Regions from separate parts of the Burkholderia diffusa genome, predicted to be linked through region 3. Evidence: predicted binding sites of a transcription regulator. Region 3 holds the regulator's gene; each other region holds the start of a gene.
What was found. The regulator HrcA, encoded in region 3, represses chaperone genes, less so after heat shock. The targets are predictions, from matches to a motif close to TTAGCACTCNNNNNNNNNGAGTGCTAA.
Positions count from the first base shown of each region.

Region 1: a site for HrcA is predicted at 1,798-1,824, ahead of groES (co-chaperone GroES). Genes of this name have one in related genera too.
Region 2: a site for HrcA is predicted at 3,136-3,162, ahead of rpoH (RNA polymerase sigma factor RpoH). Genes of this name have one in related genera too.

Region 1 covers NZ_CP013362.1:845,799-851,687, forward strand. The annotation lists gene WI26_RS03780 (quinol oxidase) at 1-358, shown strand, start outside; gene WI26_RS03785 (LolA family protein) at 355-987, shown strand; gene WI26_RS03790 (SRPBCC family protein) at 1,017-1,526, shown strand; gene groES (co-chaperone GroES) at 1,898-2,191, shown strand; gene groL (chaperonin GroEL) at 2,238-3,878, shown strand; gene WI26_RS03805 (hypothetical protein) at 4,019-5,889, opposite strand, start outside.
Region 2 covers NZ_CP013362.1:2,945,107-2,950,995, forward strand. The annotation lists gene leuA (2-isopropylmalate synthase) at 74-1,720, shown strand; gene WI26_RS13585 (nuclear transport factor 2 family protein) at 1,865-2,248, opposite strand; gene WI26_RS13590 (acyloxyacyl hydrolase) at 2,294-2,863, opposite strand; gene rpoH (RNA polymerase sigma factor RpoH) at 3,225-4,160, shown strand; gene cydP (cytochrome oxidase putative small subunit CydP) at 4,489-4,767, shown strand; gene WI26_RS13605 (cytochrome ubiquinol oxidase subunit I) at 4,757-5,889, shown strand, end outside.
Region 3 covers NZ_CP013362.1:707,354-713,242, forward strand. The annotation lists gene glnE (bifunctional [glutamate--ammonia ligase]-adenylyl-L-tyrosine phosphorylase/[glutamate--ammonia-ligase] adenylyltransferase) at 1-211, shown strand, start outside; gene recN (DNA repair protein RecN) at 340-1,989, opposite strand; gene WI26_RS03205 (NAD kinase) at 2,009-2,911, opposite strand; gene hrcA (heat-inducible transcriptional repressor HrcA) at 3,042-4,064, shown strand; gene hemH (ferrochelatase) at 4,209-5,273, shown strand; gene WI26_RS03220 (RNA-binding S4 domain-containing protein) at 5,279-5,686, shown strand; gene WI26_RS32600 (hypothetical protein) at 5,658-5,819, opposite strand.

The DNA of each region.
Region 1 (5,889 bases), 140 kb from region 3:
GCGGGCGGACGGCGATGCGCCGGTGCGCGTGCCGGTCGACGCCGACGGCGTGCAGCGGGTGACGATCGTCGGCGGCAGCTATTTCTTTCGCCCGAACCACGTGATTGTCCGCGCGCACGTGCCGGTCGAACTGACCGTATCGGCCGAACCGGGCGTCGTGCCGCACAGTTTCGAGATTGACGCGCCACAGGCCGGCGTCGCGGTGCATACCGAGCTGGGCACGACGCCGCGCACGTTGCGCTTCACGCCGACCGCACCCGGCCGCTTCGCCTACTATTGCACGCATCGGCTGCTGTTCCTGCGCAGCCATCGCGAGCGCGGAATGGAAGGCGTGCTCGACGTCGAGGCGGCGCCGTGATCGCCGCATTGCTGGCCGCGAGCCTGATAGGAGCGAGCATGACAGCCGATCCCGTGACCATCGCGCAGACCCATTTCGACCAGGTCCACTCGTACCGCGCGACGATCCGCTCGTCGGCGCGAAGCGGCGAGCACGCCGAATTCCACTATGCGTACCGGAAACCCGGTTTCGTCCGGATGGACTTCGTGTCGCCGCATCACGGCGCGGTGCTTGCGTACGACCCCGGCGACGGCAAGGTGCGGCTGCGCCCGTTCGGCGAGCATGCGCTGCCCGCGCTGACGCTGTCGCCGTCCAATCCGCTCCTGCGAGACGGCAGCGGCCATCGCGTCGACCGGTCGGACGTCGGCGTGTTGCTGCGCAACGTGCATGCGCTGCAGCAGGGCGGTGCGACCGTGACGGAAGGCCAGGAAACCATCGGCGGACGCACCACGCTGCGCGTATCGGTGACGGGCGCGCCCGCGCATGTGGTCGACGGCGTGCACCGCTATCGTCTGTGGCTGGACGCCGAGGACGGCTTTCCGCTGAAGGTGGTGAGCTTCGCGGACGATGACGGCGCGCCGCTCGAAACGGTGACCCTCGACGACGTCGAGATCGACGTCGCGTTTCCCGCCCGCTTCTTCACGCCCTGATCCCGATTCTGATTCGCGCCGGAGGCAGCATGGCGGAATACCGGTTTTCGACGACGTGGCGAGTGGACGCGCCGCTCGCGGCTGTCTGGGACGCGATCTACCAGGTCGATCGCTGGCCCGACTGGTGGAAGAGCGCCGTGCGGACCGTCGAGATCGAGCGCGGCGACACGCGCGGCATCGGCGCGCTGCAGCGATACACATGGAAAGGCGCGTTGCCGTACCGGCTGACCTTCGACATGCGCGTGCTGCGCGTCGAGCGGCCGCATGTGCTCGAAGGTCGCGCGAGCGGCGCGATCGAAGGCGAGGGACGCTGGTCGTTCGCCGGCGACGGCACGCGCACCGTTGTGCGCTACGAGTGGCACATCCGCACGCGCGAGCGCTGGATGAACTGGCTGGAGCCGGTCGCGCGGCCGCTGTTCGTGTGGAATCACGACGTCGTGATGCGCGAAGGCGCAAAAGGCCTCGCCCGCCTGCTCGGCGCGACGGTCGAGACCGACGGCCGGACGTTCCAGCCGGTCGCGGGCTGTCCGGACATGTGATATTCCGGGCCTCCGTCTAGGCTCCTGCTGCGTCCGAGCAGCCATTTTCATACGATGCCGACGACCGCGGGAACTCGATGCTCGCTCCGTGTCAAATTGGGGCGAGGGTCGGGATATCCCGTATCTCGTTCGCTGCCGGCCCGCGGTGTCGATAGCTATGTATTTGTTTTAAATGAGTTTGTTAAATTCGTCCCCGTTTTTTTCCCGTTCCGCCCCGCACGAAAAAACCTCCGGCTTCCCTTCTTGAATTTGTCAAAACCCGTCCATATAATTAGCACTCGCTGCACGAGAGTGCTAACAATTCTCTGCCGGGCGACCCGCCGGGCAGATTCCCTAAGCGTTCTTCAATCTCAGTCAAGAGAGGAGTGAATATGAACCTTCGTCCTTTGCACGATCGCGTGATCGTCAAGCGCCTGGATCAAGAAACCAAGACCGCCTCGGGCATCGTGATCCCCGACGCAGCAGCTGAGAAGCCGGATCAAGGCGAAGTCCTGGCCATCGGCCCGGGCAAGCGCGACGACAAGGGCGCACCGATCGCGCTCGACGTGAAGGTCGGCGATCGCGTGCTGTTCGGCAAGTACGCTGGTCAGACCGTCAAGGTCGACGGCCAGGAGCTGCTGGTCATGCGTGAAGAAGACATCATGGCCGTGGTCAACGCCAAGTAAGCGTCCACTGTCGGCACATATTCTCAAGAATTCAAGGAGTTAGAAGATGGCAGCTAAAGACGTCGTATTCGGCGATTCCGCCCGTTCGAAGATGGTCGAAGGCGTGAACATTCTCGCCAACGCAGTCAAGGTCACGCTGGGTCCGAAGGGCCGCAACGTCGTGCTCGAGCGCAGCTTCGGCGGCCCGACGGTCACCAAGGACGGTGTGTCGGTCGCGAAGGAAATCGAGCTGAAGGACAAGCTCCAGAACATGGGCGCGCAAATGGTCAAGGAAGTGGCTTCCAAGACCAGCGACAACGCAGGCGACGGCACGACGACGGCAACCGTCCTCGCGCAATCGATCGTTCGCGAAGGCATGAAGTACGTCGCATCGGGCATGAACCCGATGGACCTGAAGCGCGGCATCGACAAGGCAGTCGCAGCGGCTGTCGAAGAGCTGAAGAAGATCAGCAAGCCGTGCACGACGAACAAGGAAATCGCACAGGTCGGCTCGATCTCGGCGAACAGCGACTCGTCGATCGGCGATCGCATCGCTGAAGCGATGGACAAGGTCGGCAAGGAAGGCGTGATCACCGTCGAAGACGGCAAGTCGCTCGCCGACGAACTCGACGTCGTCGAAGGCATGCAGTTCGACCGCGGCTACCTGTCGCCGTACTTCATCAACAACCCGGACAAGCAAGTCGCCGTCCTCGACAACCCGTTCGTGCTGCTGCACGACAAGAAGGTATCGAACATCCGTGATCTGCTGCCGGTGCTCGAGCAAGTCGCGAAGGCTGGCCGTCCGCTGCTGATCATCGCTGAAGACGTCGAAGGCGAAGCGCTCGCAACGCTGGTCGTCAACAACATCCGCGGCATCCTGAAGACCGTTGCGGTCAAGGCGCCGGGCTTCGGCGATCGTCGCAAGGCCATGCTGGAAGACATCGCGATCCTGACCGGCGGTCAAGTCATCGCGGAAGAAACCGGCCTGACGCTCGAGAAGGCAACGCTGGCAGAACTGGGCCAGGCGAAGCGCATCGAAGTGGGCAAGGAAAACACGACGATCATCGACGGCGCAGGCGAAGCCGCGAACATCGAGGCGCGCGTCAAGCAAGTTCGCACGCAAATCGAAGAAGCGACGTCGGACTACGACCGTGAAAAGCTGCAAGAGCGCGTGGCCAAGCTGGCCGGCGGCGTGGCAGTGATCAAGGTCGGTGCTGCGACCGAAGTCGAAATGAAGGAAAAGAAGGCACGTGTCGAAGACGCACTGCACGCAACGCGCGCAGCTGTGGAAGAAGGCATCGTGGCAGGCGGCGGCGTTGCGCTGATCCGCGCTCGTACCGCGATCGCAGGCCTGACCGGCGCGAACGCCGACCAGAACGCCGGCATCAAGATCGTGCTGCGCGCAATGGAAGAGCCGCTGCGCCAGATCGTCACGAACGGCGGCGAAGAAGCGAGCGTCGTGGTGGCGGCAGTTGCTGCAGGCAAGGGCAACTACGGCTACAACGCAGCAACGGGCGAGTACGTCGACATGGTTGAAGCCGGCGTCGTCGACCCGACCAAGGTCACGCGCACCGCGCTGCAGAACGCAGCTTCGGTTGCAGGCCTGCTGCTGACGACGGACGCAGCTGTTGCAGAACTGCCGAAGGAAGACGCACCGATGCCGGGCGGCATGCCGGGCGGCATGGGCGGCATGGGCATGGACATGTAATCGACTTCGGTCGATGGTGTCCGGAGCGCGTAGCGATGCGCGCTCCAGCCAAAGAAAAAGACCCGCAGCGATGCGGGTCTTTTTTTATGCGCGCTGCCGGGACGAGTGTTCAATGAACATCGCCTGCGAGATGTGTCACGCTAGTCGCGCATTTCGATCAGCGCATAGTATGGTCGGTTCTTGACGATCAGGCGGGGATGCCGGGAGAGGTAATCCAGCACCTGCGCATAGCGCGTGCGGGCACCGGCAAGCTCGCTCGGCGAAGGTGGCCATTGATGGGCGTTCCACAGCAGATCGACGTAACTGATCACCACTGCGTTTGCGTCACCGCTTTCCAGCGTGTGCTCGATGTTCGCCGGAAGCGTCGCCAAGTCGGACGCAAAGAGCGTGGAGATGGACGGCGGCCATTGCGAACTGGCGAGTGCCACGTTCTTGTCGCCGCCGATGTTGTACGTCCGCGTGCCGGACTTGGTCGCGAGGTACGCTGCCAGGAAGTCATTGCCCTGTGGAAAGAATACCGTGACACCGCCCTTCGGCGCATCGTGCTGGAAGTCGGTGACGATCGAGCGGTCGAGCATCGTGAATTGCTCCCGAAAACGGATCGGTGCGTGCAGCAGGACGTCCCGTTCGTCGATGTGCGCGTCCGATGCGGTGATATCGACTTCGGGGTTCGGCAGATTGGATATCAGCATGGCAGCCAGCAGCAGCCATGCCGTCTTGTGTCTGCCGCGGGTCGACAACTCCGCAATCAACAGCACGAATAGCGCCCAGAATGCGAGACTGGACAATGCAGTCCATCGATACGACGCGCGCATGCTCGAGAAGCCGGGGACGTGAGCGGACAGCCATGCGGTACCAGTCGGTCCGACCGCGAGTTCAGGCGGCATGCTGACCTGGAAGTTGCCGGCTTCCCGGTCGGTGACCGGTCGCTGCGAGTCGATTTTCAGCGACGGTCCGAACGCGAGGTAGGTTGCAAGTATGCCGAGCGCGAGTAGCGGAACGGCGCGGGCCTTGTTCGCCGTCAGCTTGAAGCCGGCCAGTCCGACGAGGATGACGGGTGCGCTGAACGTTGTGAGCCACACGGACGCATCGCCGTAGAACGCGACGTCGCTGCGTGGCGTGCTGACGCGAAGGACATCCCATATCCAGAGCAGCCCCTCGGTCGGCTGCAACAGCATTGTCACGTCGACGCCGAAGCCGCGAAACACGGAGATTGGATCGGCTGCGAAGTCGTGCGTACCGACGAATCGCGCATACAGGACATAGGCCATGCCGAATCCGGTCATGTAGAACGGCAAGCCGATGGCGAGGACGCGAATGCTGGTGCTGCGACGCAGTGCGAGTTGTGCGACGAACTGAACGCCCGCGCCGACCCCGAACATCACGAACGTATAGCCGTCGGTGAAGGCGGCTACGCACGCGAGTGCGACGAACGCGGTGCCGCATGCGGCGACCGTCGTCGCTCGTCCGGTGGCGGCAACGTCGCACAAGGATTGCGTCGTCCAAAGATACAGTGGGAGCAGCGCAATCCCGATCGACAGCATCGAATAGCCGGCGTGCATCCAGACGAGCGGCATGGTCGCCCACACCGTCGCGAGCGCCAATGCGTGGGACCGCCGTGCGCCGAGCGATAGCGCATAGCGCATCGCGCCCCACATTGCGAGTGCGAGAAATCCTGCGATCGTGACGTTGTACGCGTCAGCGACGCCGAGCGGTGTCGTGACAAGCAGCGCGCTTTCGACCACCGCGCCGGACAATCCGAACGCAATTCGCGCCGCGTCCGGAATGCCGAAATCGTGCGCGAGAATCGAGGGCCAGCCATGGTTCGCGAACGATAGCGCATACGATGAAATCCAGAGCGCCTGACCCAGTGTCGGAAGTGTAACGAACGGCACGGCGCCATAGACGGCGAAGACGATCGCCAGAGCAGAGATGAATGGCAAAGCCGTTCGTGCGAGCGAAAGGTGGGTAGTCCAGCGGGGGCGCATGAGGTTCAGTTCGAGGTGCGGCG
Region 2 (5,889 bases), 1.1 Mb from region 3:
CGGTGCGAGGCAGCGCCACCCGTCGCCCATGCCGCCCGTCTTCGCTCGCGACTTGAGACCCGAGGTCCAGAAGATGAAGCGCAACCCGCAAGACAAGTACCGTCCGTTCGAACCCGTCCGCATCAATGGCCGCCGCTGGCCGACCCGCACCATCGAGCGTGCGCCGGTCTGGATGAGCACCGACCTGCGCGACGGCAACCAGTCGCTGATCGAGCCGATGAGCATCGAACAGAAGCTGGAATTCTTCGACATGCTGGTCGCGATCGGTTTCAAGGAGATCGAAGTCGGTTTTCCGTCGGCGTCGCAAACCGACTTCGATTTCGTCCGCAAGCTGATCGACGACAAGCGCATTCCCGACGACGTGACGATCGAAGTGCTCGTGCAGTCGCGCGAAGACCTGATCGCGCGCACCTTTGATGCGCTCGAAGGCGTGCCGCGCGCGATCGTGCACCTGTATAACGCGATCTGCCCGTCGTTCCGGCGCATCGTGTTCGGGATGTCGAAGGACGACGTGAAGGCGCTTGCCGTCGAGGGTACGCGACTCATCAAGGAACACGCGGCGGCCCGCCCGGACACGCACTGGACCTACCAGTACTCGCCGGAAACCTTCAGCATGACCGAGCTGACGTTCGCGCGCGAAGTGTGCGATGCGGTCGCACAGGCGTGGCGGCCGACCCGCGATCACAAGATGATCGTCAACCTGCCGGCGACCGTCGAGGCCGCGAGCCCGAACGTGTTCGCCGACCAGATCGAGTGGATGGACCGCAACCTCGCCTATCGTGACAGCATCGTGCTGTCCGTGCATCCGCACAACGATCGCGGCACCGCGGTCGCTGCCGCCGAACTCGCACTGCTCGCGGGCGCCGATCGCATCGAAGGCTGTCTGTTCGGCAACGGCGAGCGCACCGGCAACGTCGATCTCGTCACGCTCGCGCTGAATCTCTATACGCAGGGCATCGATCCGGGCCTCGATTTCTCCGACATCGACGCGGTGCGCCGCGTGGTCGAGCGCTGCAACCAGATTCCGGTGCATCCGCGCCATCCGTACGCGGGCGACCTCGTGTTCACCGCGTTCTCGGGCTCGCACCAGGATGCGATCCGCAAGGGCTTCGCGCAGCAGCGCCCCGACGCGGTGTGGGAAGTGCCGTACCTGCCCATCGACCCGGCCGACCTCGGCCGCAGCTATGACGCGGTCATTCGCGTGAACAGCCAGTCCGGCAAGGGCGGCGCGACGTTCCTGCTCGAACGCGGGATGGGCTTCACGCCGACGCGGCGCGTGCAGATCGAATTCAGCCACGCGGTGCAGACGCTCGCCGATGCATCCGGTGAGGAAGTGACCGGCGACGCGATCTGCGCGCTGTTCGCCCGCGAATTCTTCGAGACCGACGGCCCGGCCGCGCGCCACGGCGACGCCGCACGCTGGCAGAACCGCGACATCGCGGGCACGCCGCCCACCGGTGCGTCACCCGAAGACATCGTGCAACGTACCGCCGCGGCCTTCGCGACGGCGGCCGGCGCGACGATCGACGTCGCCTCGTGCGAACACACGCGCACGACGGATGGGCGAATCGCCGTATCGGTCGGCTGCCGGGTCGGCGATGCGCCGCTGCGGCACGGCGTCGGAGTGCATGCCGACGCGGCGAGCGCCGCGCTCGATGCGGTCGTCAGCGCGATCAACCGCTCGGCCTGGCAGTGCGCCGACCGCCGTGCGGCGGCCTGACCGGCAGGTTTTCGTTTCCCGGTTCTAACGTCAGCGAGCGGTGCGTGACCGCTCGTGCGCCGCGCAATCCGCGCCGCACGGGCAATAAAAAAGCGGCCCAGGAGGCCGCTTCGGTCGGGACATGAAAAGGAGCGCGACGCGCGCTCATGTCTCGGTCGCGCACCGCGTCGCCTGCCACGCCAGCAGGCGCCACTGCCCCTGCTCATGGGTATGGACGGCGGTATAGGCGATCGGAAATACCAGCCCGCCGTTGTTCGTTTCCATCTCGATCAGCGCGCGCCCGGTGACGACGCAGGTTGCGTCGCCGACGGGCAGCAGGTCTTGCGACTGGATTTCGATCTGGCGATAGCGACGGCGGCCAGCGACGATGGCGTCGATGAACTGCTGCTTGGTTTCGCGTTTGCCGTTGGTGTGCACGAAGAACACTTTGTCCGACAATTGCGCGTCGAGCGCCTCGCCGTCCCCGTCGACCATCGCCCGGAACCGATCGCGCTCGAGTGCGCGAATCGCATCGACCACCTTCGCCATCGCCTGACTCCTCGGCAACGCGCCCGCCGTGCGCGGGCGTGCGGATCAGAAGTTGTACTGCACGTAGAACTGGTGGAAATTTATACCAGGATTCGGCTCTTTGATACCCGCGTTAGACACATGTTGAAAACGGTAGCCGAGCTGGTACTGTTGCCGTTCTCCGAACTGGGCACCGACACCGACGACGTCCACGAACTGGAACGACGTCGCCAGCGACAGCTTGTTGGAGATCGTCGGGGAAGTCAGGAAGCGGATGCCGGCACCGGCCTCGACGAACGGACGCACCTGGCCGGCGCTCTTGATGAAGCGGAACATCGGCGTCGCACCGAATTCGCCGATGTTGCCGTGAACATTGCCGCCCGTGTGCCAGTAGCTGGCGTGGCCTTCCATCACGAACGCGAAGTGCCAGCCGCCGATTTCCCACCAGTTCCAGCCCGGGTCCCACACGACGCCGAGATCGGCCTTGTCGATCCCGTGGCGATCCGAAAACCCGCCGCCCGCCTGGATTCCCCATCGATCCGCGAACGCGGCACCCGATCCGCCCAGCAGCGACGCCGCCAGCAGCGCATGCAGCGCCAGCCGACTACGGGACCGGCAATTCTTCTTATTGTTCATCAGACACTCCAACTTTGTGGGTTGAATGGGGCCTTGCCGCAACGGCCGGGCCCGAGCGAACTGAATGGTATGGTAAAGGACTTTTCGGATCGGCATCACGAAGCGAAATTGTTTGCTTCCAAAACTACAAAAATCGAAATCGTCTACCGATTACTATCAGAAACAACAGCTTACGGAACTTCCTCCAGCCAGCCCTGTCGCAAATTAGACTATCGATTCGACAAGTTCGATAGAGCATGGGGAACTTGGATGCCCGCGCCCCCTCTAAGGAATTAGCACTCGGATTACGGGAGTGCTAAGATGGACCCCGGAATCTCATCCGAGATCAAGGGTTTGTCCCTGATTCCAAAGGAGTTTTTTAGTGAGCCACGCCCTGACCCTTCCGAACACGCTGAGCCCGACGCCGGCCAAGGCCGAATCGGCAGGCTCGCTGGCGCTCGCGACTCAATCGATGTTGCCGGGCCAGCTTGGCAACATCGACGCGTATATCCAGGCCGTCAACCGGATCCCGCTCCTGACCGCCGAAGAGGAACGCCAGTACGCGACCGAATTCCGCGAAGACAACAACCTCGACTCGGCACGCCGCCTCGTGCTGTCGCACCTGCGCCTGGTCGTGTCGATCGCGCGCAACTATCTTGGCTACGGCCTGCCGCACGGCGATCTGATCCAGGAAGGCAACATCGGCCTGATGAAGGCTGTGAAGCGTTTCGACCCGGCGCAAAATGTGCGCCTGGTGTCGTATGCGATCCACTGGATCAAGGCCGAGATCCACGAATACATCCTGCGCAACTGGCGGATGGTGAAGGTCGCGACGACGAAGGCGCAGCGCAAGCTGTTCTTCAACCTGCGCAGCCACAAGAAGAGCATGCAGGCGATGACGCCCGAGGAAATCGACGGCCTCGCGCAGGAACTCAACGTCAAGCGCGAAGACGTGACCGAGATGGAAACGCGTCTGTCGGGCGGTGACATCGCGCTCGAAGGCCAGGTGGAAGACGGCGAGGAGTCGTACGCGCCGATCGCCTACCTGGCCGATTCGCACAACGAGCCTACCGCCGTGCTCGCCGCGCGTCAGCGCGACATGCTGCAGACGGACGGCATTGCACAGGCGCTCGAGGCGCTCGATGCGCGCAGCCGCCGGATCATCGAGGCGCGCTGGCTGAACGTCGACGACGACGGTTCGGGCGGCTCGACGCTGCACGATCTCGCGGCCGAGTTCGGCGTATCGGCGGAACGCATCCGCCAGATCGAAGCGAGCGCCATGAAGAAGATGCGCACGGCACTCGCCGAGTACGCCTGACTTCGCGATTTAGAGCGCTTCACCCAAAACCGCTGCCCGACCGGCAGCGGTTTTTTTTCGTCTGTCGTTTGGCTTCGATCATCTCTTATTAATCGACCTTATTGATCGGGTATCGCGCGAATTCCGGCCCCTTCCGCACAACCTTGATCTGCCTCAAGTTTCGACACGCGCTTCGCGACGGTCTGCCGCAGCGCAGCACTCGGCATCGGAAAGCCGGCATTTTAAAATTGGCATGTCGGCTTAAAAGGATTAAAACAGCTTAACTGCCGTCATAAATCCGACGTAGAGTCGCCCCAAAACCGATGTAAATCGATTCAGGATAATCGCCTTGATCTCGATCAATAAAGAGCCTGTGCCGCCTCCCCCGCAGGCCGCCGGCAGGATCGGCTGGCGCGCGCGCATTGCAGCGTGGGCCCGCGGACCAACCCTCGCCCGCGACATCACGCTGGTGCTGATCGTCAAGCTGATTCTCTTGATGTCGCTCAAATACGCATTCTTCAATCATCCGCAGGCTAAGCACATGTCGCTGCCGCCTGCCGCCGTCGCCGAGAAGCTGCTCTCGGTCCCGGCGCCTGCATCCACCGAGGGAGACCACCATGATAAGTAGCGAAGTCGTCGATCTGTCACGTCTGCAGTTCGGCATCACGGCGCTCTACCACTTCCTGTTCGTGCCACTGACGCTCGGGCTGTCCTGGCTGCTCGTCATCATGGAAGCCGTCTACGTGATGACCGGCAAGCAGGTCTACAAGGACATGACCCAGTTCTGGGGCAAGTTGTTCGGCATCAACTTTGCGATGGGCGTGACGACCGGCATCACGCTCGAATTCCAGTTCGGCACGAACTGGTCGTACTACTCGCACTACGTCGGCGACATCTTCGGTGTGCCGCTCGCGGTCGAAGGCCTGATGGCGTTCTTCCTCGAATCGACGTTCGTCGGCCTGTTCTTCTTCGGCTGGAACCGACTGTCGAAGGTCAAGCACCTGATCGTCACGTTCCTCGTCGCGCTGGGCTCGAACCTGTCCGCGCTTTGGATCCTCGTCGCGAACGGCTGGATGAACAATCCGGTCGGCGCAGAGTTCAACTACCAGACGATGCGCATGGAGATGACAAGCCTGTTCGACGTGCTGTTCAACCCGGTCGCCCAGGTGAAGTTCGTGCACACGGTATCGGCCGGCTACGTGTCGGCGGCGATGTTCGTGCTCGGCGTGTCGTCGTGGTATCTGCTGAAGAAACGCGACGTCGACTTCGCGCTGCGCTCGTTCGCGGTCGCGGCCGGCTTCGGCCTCGCGGCGACGCTCTGCGTGATCGTGCTCGGCGACGAATCGGGCTATACGACCGGCGAAGTGCAGAAGATGAAGCTCGCCGCGATCGAGTCCGAATGGGAAACGCAGCCGGCACCGGCATCGTTCACGCTGATCGGCATCCCGAACCAGGAAGAGCAGCGCACCGACTACGCGATCAAGATCCCGTACGCGCTCGGCCTGATCGCGACGCGCTCGATCGACGAACCGGTGATCGGCCTGCGCGAGCTCGCGAAGCACAGCGAGGAGCATATCCAGAGCGGGATGGTGGCCTACGGCGCACTGCAGAAGATCAAGCAGGGCGACACGAGCGAGGCGACCCGCGCATTGTTCGACCAGCACAAGCAGTATCTCGGCTACGGGCTGATGCTCAAGCAGTTCACGCCGAACGTGACCGACGCGACGCCCGACCAGATCAAGGCCGCCGC
Region 3 (5,889 bases):
GCTGCGCGAGGTCGCGCGGTTCGGGCTGATGGGCGAGGACGAAGCCGAGCGCGTCGGCGCCGCGTACCGCAAGTATCGGAAGCTGCAGCACAAGCTGCGGCTCGACGGGATGGAAAAGGCCCGCGTCGATCCGGCGCTCGTGGCCGACGAGCGGGCGGCCGTGATGGCGTTGTGGGAGCGGGTGTTCGGCGCGATCGAAACGGGTGTTTGAGTCGGGCGTTCGAACCGAATGTTCGAATCGCCGAGGCAGGGCGCGCGCAATCGGGCGGCGGCTGCCGCCCGTCAAAAAAGACCGGCGCATGCGCCGGTCTTTGTATATTCAGCGATTGGGCGCCCGCGTCAGGCCGCCAGCATTTCCTTCGCGTGCTTGCGCGTCGTCGCGGTGATCTCCAGCCCGCCGAGCATCCGGGCGACTTCCTCGATCCGGCTGGCCTTGTCGAGCGGGACGACCGACGAGACTGTGCCGCCGTGCTCGTCGGCACCCTTCGCGACCTGGTAGTGATGGTCGCCGCGCGCGGCGACTTGCGGCAGGTGCGTCACGCACAGTACCTGGCGGTCACGCCCGAGCTGATGCAGCAGGCGGCCCACCACCTCGGCGACGCCGCCGCCGATGCCCGTGTCGACTTCGTCGAAAATCAGCGTCGGCGTCGGGCTGGCGGCACTCGCAATTACCGCGAGCGCAAGGCTGATCCGTGCGAGTTCGCCGCCCGACGCGACTTTCGCGAGCGGCCGCAGCGGCACGCCGGGGTGTCCGGCGACCCGGAATTCGACCTGCTCGAGCCCGTGCGGGCCACCATCGGCGAGCGGCACGAGCGCGACTTCGAAGCTGCCGCCCGCCATCGACAGTTCCTGCATGCCGGCCGTGACGGCCGTGCCGAGCGCCTTCGCGGCCTGCGCGCGCGCCTTCGACAAGTGCTTCGCGTCGGCGAGGTAGGCTTCCCATGCCTTGGCCTGCGCGGCTTCGAGCGCGCCCAGATCGGCGGCCGCGTCGAGCGCGGCGAGTTGCGCGCGGCGTGCCGCATGTTCCTCGTGCAGCGTGTCGGGCGGCAGCCGGAACTTGCGGGCGGTCGAGTGCAGCGCGTCGAGGCGCGTTTCGACCTGCGCGAGCCGGGCCGGGTCGAGATCGAGGCGCTGCGCGTAGTGCGACAGCGAATAGACGGCTTCCTGCAGCTGGATCTCGGCCGGTTCGAGGGATGCGAGCGCGTCGCCGAGCCCCGTGTCGTAGTCGGCCAGGCTGCGCAGTTTCGACACGATCGCGCCGAGCTGCGGGAGCATCGCGTCGTCAGCCTCGGACAGCGCGTTGAGTGCGCCCTGCACGCCGGCGATCAGGTTCGCCGAATGCGACAGGCGCTTGTGCTCGCTGCCGACTTCGTCCCATTCGCCTGGCTGAGGCGCGAGCTTGTCGAGCTCGGCGAGCTGCCATGCGAGCTTCTCGCGTTCGAGCTGCAGTTCCCGCTCGTGCGCCTTCGCGGCGTCGATCGCCTGCGTCGCGTCGCGCCAGACGCGCCACGCGCGGGCGACGTTCGCGGCATCGGCGACGAGCCCCGCGTGCGTATCGAACAGCTCGCGCTGCGCATCGGGGCGCATCAGCAACTGGTGCGCGTGCTGGCCGTGGATGTCGACCAGCATTTCGCCGAGCTCGCGCAGTTGCGCGAGCGTCGCGCTGGTGCCGTTGATGAACGCGCGCGAGCGGCCATTCGCATCGATCACGCGGCGCAGCATCACGGTGTCCTCGGCATCGAACGCGTGTTCGTCGAGCCAGCGCGCGACGCGGTCGTGCGGCGTGAATTCGGCGGTGATGTCGGCGCGGCCGCAGCCGGCGCGCACGACGCTCGCATCGGCGCGTTCGCCGAGCGCGAGAGCCAGGGCGTCGATCAGGATCGATTTGCCGGCGCCGGTTTCGCCGGAAAAAACGGTAAAGCCGCTGTCGAATTCGAGATCGAGCGCGGCGACGATGACGAAGTCGCGAATCGAGAGGTGGCGAAGCATGGTGTCGGGCTCGGGTGCGTCAGGGCGCCTTGTCGTCTTCGTTCGATGCGTGTTCGTTCCAGTGCAGCTTCTTGCGCAGCGTCGCGTAATAGCTGTAGCCGACCGGATGCAGGAACGGTACCGTGTGCTTCGAGCGGCGCACCTCGATCGTGTCGTTCAGCTCCAGCGCGGTAAACGACTGCATGTCGAAGTTCACGTTGACGTCGCGGCCGCCGACGATCTGGATCGCGATCTTCGAATCGTCGGGCAGCACGATCGGCCTGTTCGACAGCGCATGCGGGGCGATCGGCACGAGCACGATGCCCTGGAGTTGCGGGTGCAGGATCGGCCCGGCCGATGACAGCGCGTATGCGGTCGAGCCGGTCGGCGTGGCGACGATCAGGCCGTCCGAGCGCTGGTTGTACATATACCGGCCGTCGACCGACGCGCGCAGCTCGACCATCCCGGAAAAGCCGCTGCGGTTCACGACGACGTCGTTGAACGCGAGTGCGTGGTAGATCGGCTCGCCGTCGCGCACGATCCGGGCCTCGAGCAGCGAGCGCTCCTCGCGCTCGAACTTGCCCGACAGGATCACCGGGACGAGCGCCTGCATGTCGGCCGCCGCGATGTCGGTGATGAAGCCGAGCCGCCCGTGGTTGATCCCGATCAGCGGTGTCTTGTACGGCGCGAGCTGGCGGCCGATGCCGAGCATCGTGCCGTCGCCGCCGAGCACGACCGCCACGTCCGCGCGCGCGCCGATTTCCGCCGGGGTAAGCGCCGGATAGCCGGAGATGCCGATCTCGCGCGCGGTTTCGGTTTCGAACACGACCTCGAAGCCGAGCTTCGCGATGCAGCCAGCCAGCATGGCGAGCGGCTCGGCGATGCCGGGCGTGTTGCTCCGGCCCACGAGCGCGACAGTATTGAACTGATTACCGGTTTTCATGCCGGCATTACACCATAGCTCGTTGACGAAAAGAACCGGCTGCGTGAGGACGGGGCCGGATCGGTCAGCCCGCGCGACAGTGGCCGTGGCCACTCGCCGTGCTCGCGCGGTTGCGCTAAAATTTTCCACCATGCTAGATCCTCGCGCACGAACCCTCCTGAAAACCCTGATCGAACGGTATATCGCCGACGGTCAGCCGGTCGGCTCGCGCACGTTGTCCCGTTACTCCGGGCTCGAACTGAGCCCGGCAACGATCCGCAACGTGATGTCCGACCTGGAGGAGCTCGGCCTCGTGTCGAGCCCGCACACGTCGGCCGGCCGCGTGCCGACGCCGCGCGGCTACCGTCTGTTCGTCGACACGATGCTGACGGTCGAGGCGCCGATCGATGCCGAGGCCGTTGCGCGCCAGGTGCAGAACACGCTGCAAGCCGGCGAGCCGCAGCAGCGGGTGGTGGCCGCCGCGGCGAGCGTGCTGTCGAACCTGTCGCAGTTCGCGGGTGTCGTGCTGACGCCACGCCGCAGCCATGTATTCAAACAGATCGAGTTCATGCGGCTGTCGGACAAGCGCATCCTGCTGATCATCGTCACGCCCGAGGGTGACGTGCAGAACCGGATGCTTGCGACGCCGCGCGACTATTCGCCTTCGCAGCTCACAGAGGCGTCCAACTACATCAATGCGCATTTCGCCGGGCTGTCGTTCGACGAGGTGCGCCGCCGCCTGCGCGACGAGATCGACCAGCTGCGCGGCGACATGACCACGCTGATGCATGCGGCCGTGACGGCCAGCACGGAGGTGCCCGACACGGAGGACACCGTGCTCATTTCCGGCGAGCGCAACCTGCTCGAGGTGGCTGATCTGTCGTCCGACATGGCGCGGTTGCGCAAGCTGTTCGACGTGTTCGACCAAAAGACGGGCCTCCTTCAATTGCTCGACGTGTCGAGCCACGCCCAGGGCGTGCAGATATTCATCGGCGGCGAATCGACGCTGGTGCCGATCGAGGAAATGAGCGTCGTGACCGCGCCCTACGAGGTGAACGGCCAGATCGTCGGCACGCTCGGCGTGATCGGCCCGACCCGCATGGCGTACAACCGCGTGATCCCGATCGTCGACATCACCGCGCGGCTGCTGTCGCTCACGCTGAGCCAGCAGTAATCCCAACCCGAGCCGATACCGTTTCGCCATCGTGCCGCGATGCCGCGTGCACCGCCAGTCGGCCGAACGGCCAGCCGACCCGAACGAGGCGGCCCGCTATAATTGAGGGCCGTCCGACTGCGTGCCCCGAGCACGTTCCTGCCCATGCGTTTCGATCTCGAGCCGCCTTCGAGCATTGCCGCCGCCCATCGCATCGGCGTGCTGCTGATCAATCTCGGTACGCCCGACGCTCCGACGCCGCGTGCGGTGCGGCGCTATCTGGCCGAATTCCTGTCGGATCCCCGCGTGGTCGAAATCCCGCAGGTCGTCTGGCAGGTACTGCTACGCACGCTGATCCTGCCGCTGCGCGGCCGTGCGTCCGCGAAGAAATATGCGGCCGTCTGGATGCCGGAGGGTTCGCCGCTGCGCGTGTACACCGAGCGGCAGACCGAAGGTGTGCGCCATCTGCTCGCATCGAACGGCTACCAGGTAACGGTCGACTACGCGATGCGCTACGGCAGTCCGGGCATTGCGCAGGCACTCGCGCAGTTCAAGCGCGCGGGCGTCGAGCGCGTGCTGCTGATGCCGATGTATCCGCAATACTCGGCGTCCACCACCGCCACCGCATTCGATGCCGCGTTCGCCGCGCTCGCGCGGATGCGCAACCAGCCGGAGGTGCGCACGGTGCGGCAATATGCCGACCATCCGGCCTACATCCATGCGCTCGCCGAGCAGGTGCGCCAGTACTGGGCGCAGCACGGCCGCCCCGACTTCGCGGCCGGCGACAAGCTCGTGCTGAGTTTTCACGGGGTGCCGAAACGCACGCTCGACCTGGGCGACCCGTATCACGATCAATGCCAGCAGACGGGCGCGCTGCTGATGGCCGCGCTCGGATTGTCGACGCTCGAATGCCGCGTGACGTTCCAGTCGCGCTTCGGCAAGGCCGAGTGGCTGCAGCCGTACACGGCGCCGACGCTGCGCGAACTCGGTGAGGCTGGCGTGCGGCGGGCCGACGTGTTCTGTCCCGGTTTTACGGCCGATTGTCTGGAGACGATCGAGGAGATCGGGATGGAGGTGCGCGACGAGTTCATCGCGGGCGGCGGCCAGGCCTTCCACCGGATTCCCTGCCTGAACGGGGCGCCCGCGTGGATCGGCGCGGTGAGCGAAATCGTCGCCGAGAATCTGCAGGGCTGGCCGGTGAAGGCCGCACAGCCCGAAACGGTGAGTTGAATGCGATGAACTACAAGATTTCGACGGAACCTGGAGCTAAGCTGCGCATCGACAAATGGCTGTGGGCAGCGCGCTTCTTCAAGACGCGCTCGCTCGCGTCCGATGCAGTCGACAAAGGCCACGTGAAGATCGGCGGCGCGGCGGTCAAGCCGGCGAAAGAGGTGCGCGTGGGCGACGAGGTCGAGATTGCGATCGACGGTATCGTCTGGCACATAGCCGTGCTGGGCATTTGCGACGTGCGCGGGCCCGCGAGCATCGCGCAGACGCTTTACGAGGAAACCGAAGCGGGGCGCGTCGCGCGGCTCGCTGAACTGGAGCGGCGCCGCACGTATCGTGAGCCGGCGGCGGAACTGCACGGCCGGCCGACCAAGCGCGACCGGCGCATCATCGACAGATTTTCTGGTGGGAGCTGAACATCTGGTCGAAGGTTGCCCGCGCGCTTCCGTATTCGGTCGTGCGGTCGGTCACGGCTCCGGACAGGCAGATGGTGGTGGTGCCGGCAATCAGTACCAGCGCGACCACCGATATGGCAAAGGTCAGTTTCACGGTACTCGCCTCGATGGGACGGTGAATGCGGCGCCAGGTGGATGTCAGGCGGCGGTAAGCTAGGGTAAAC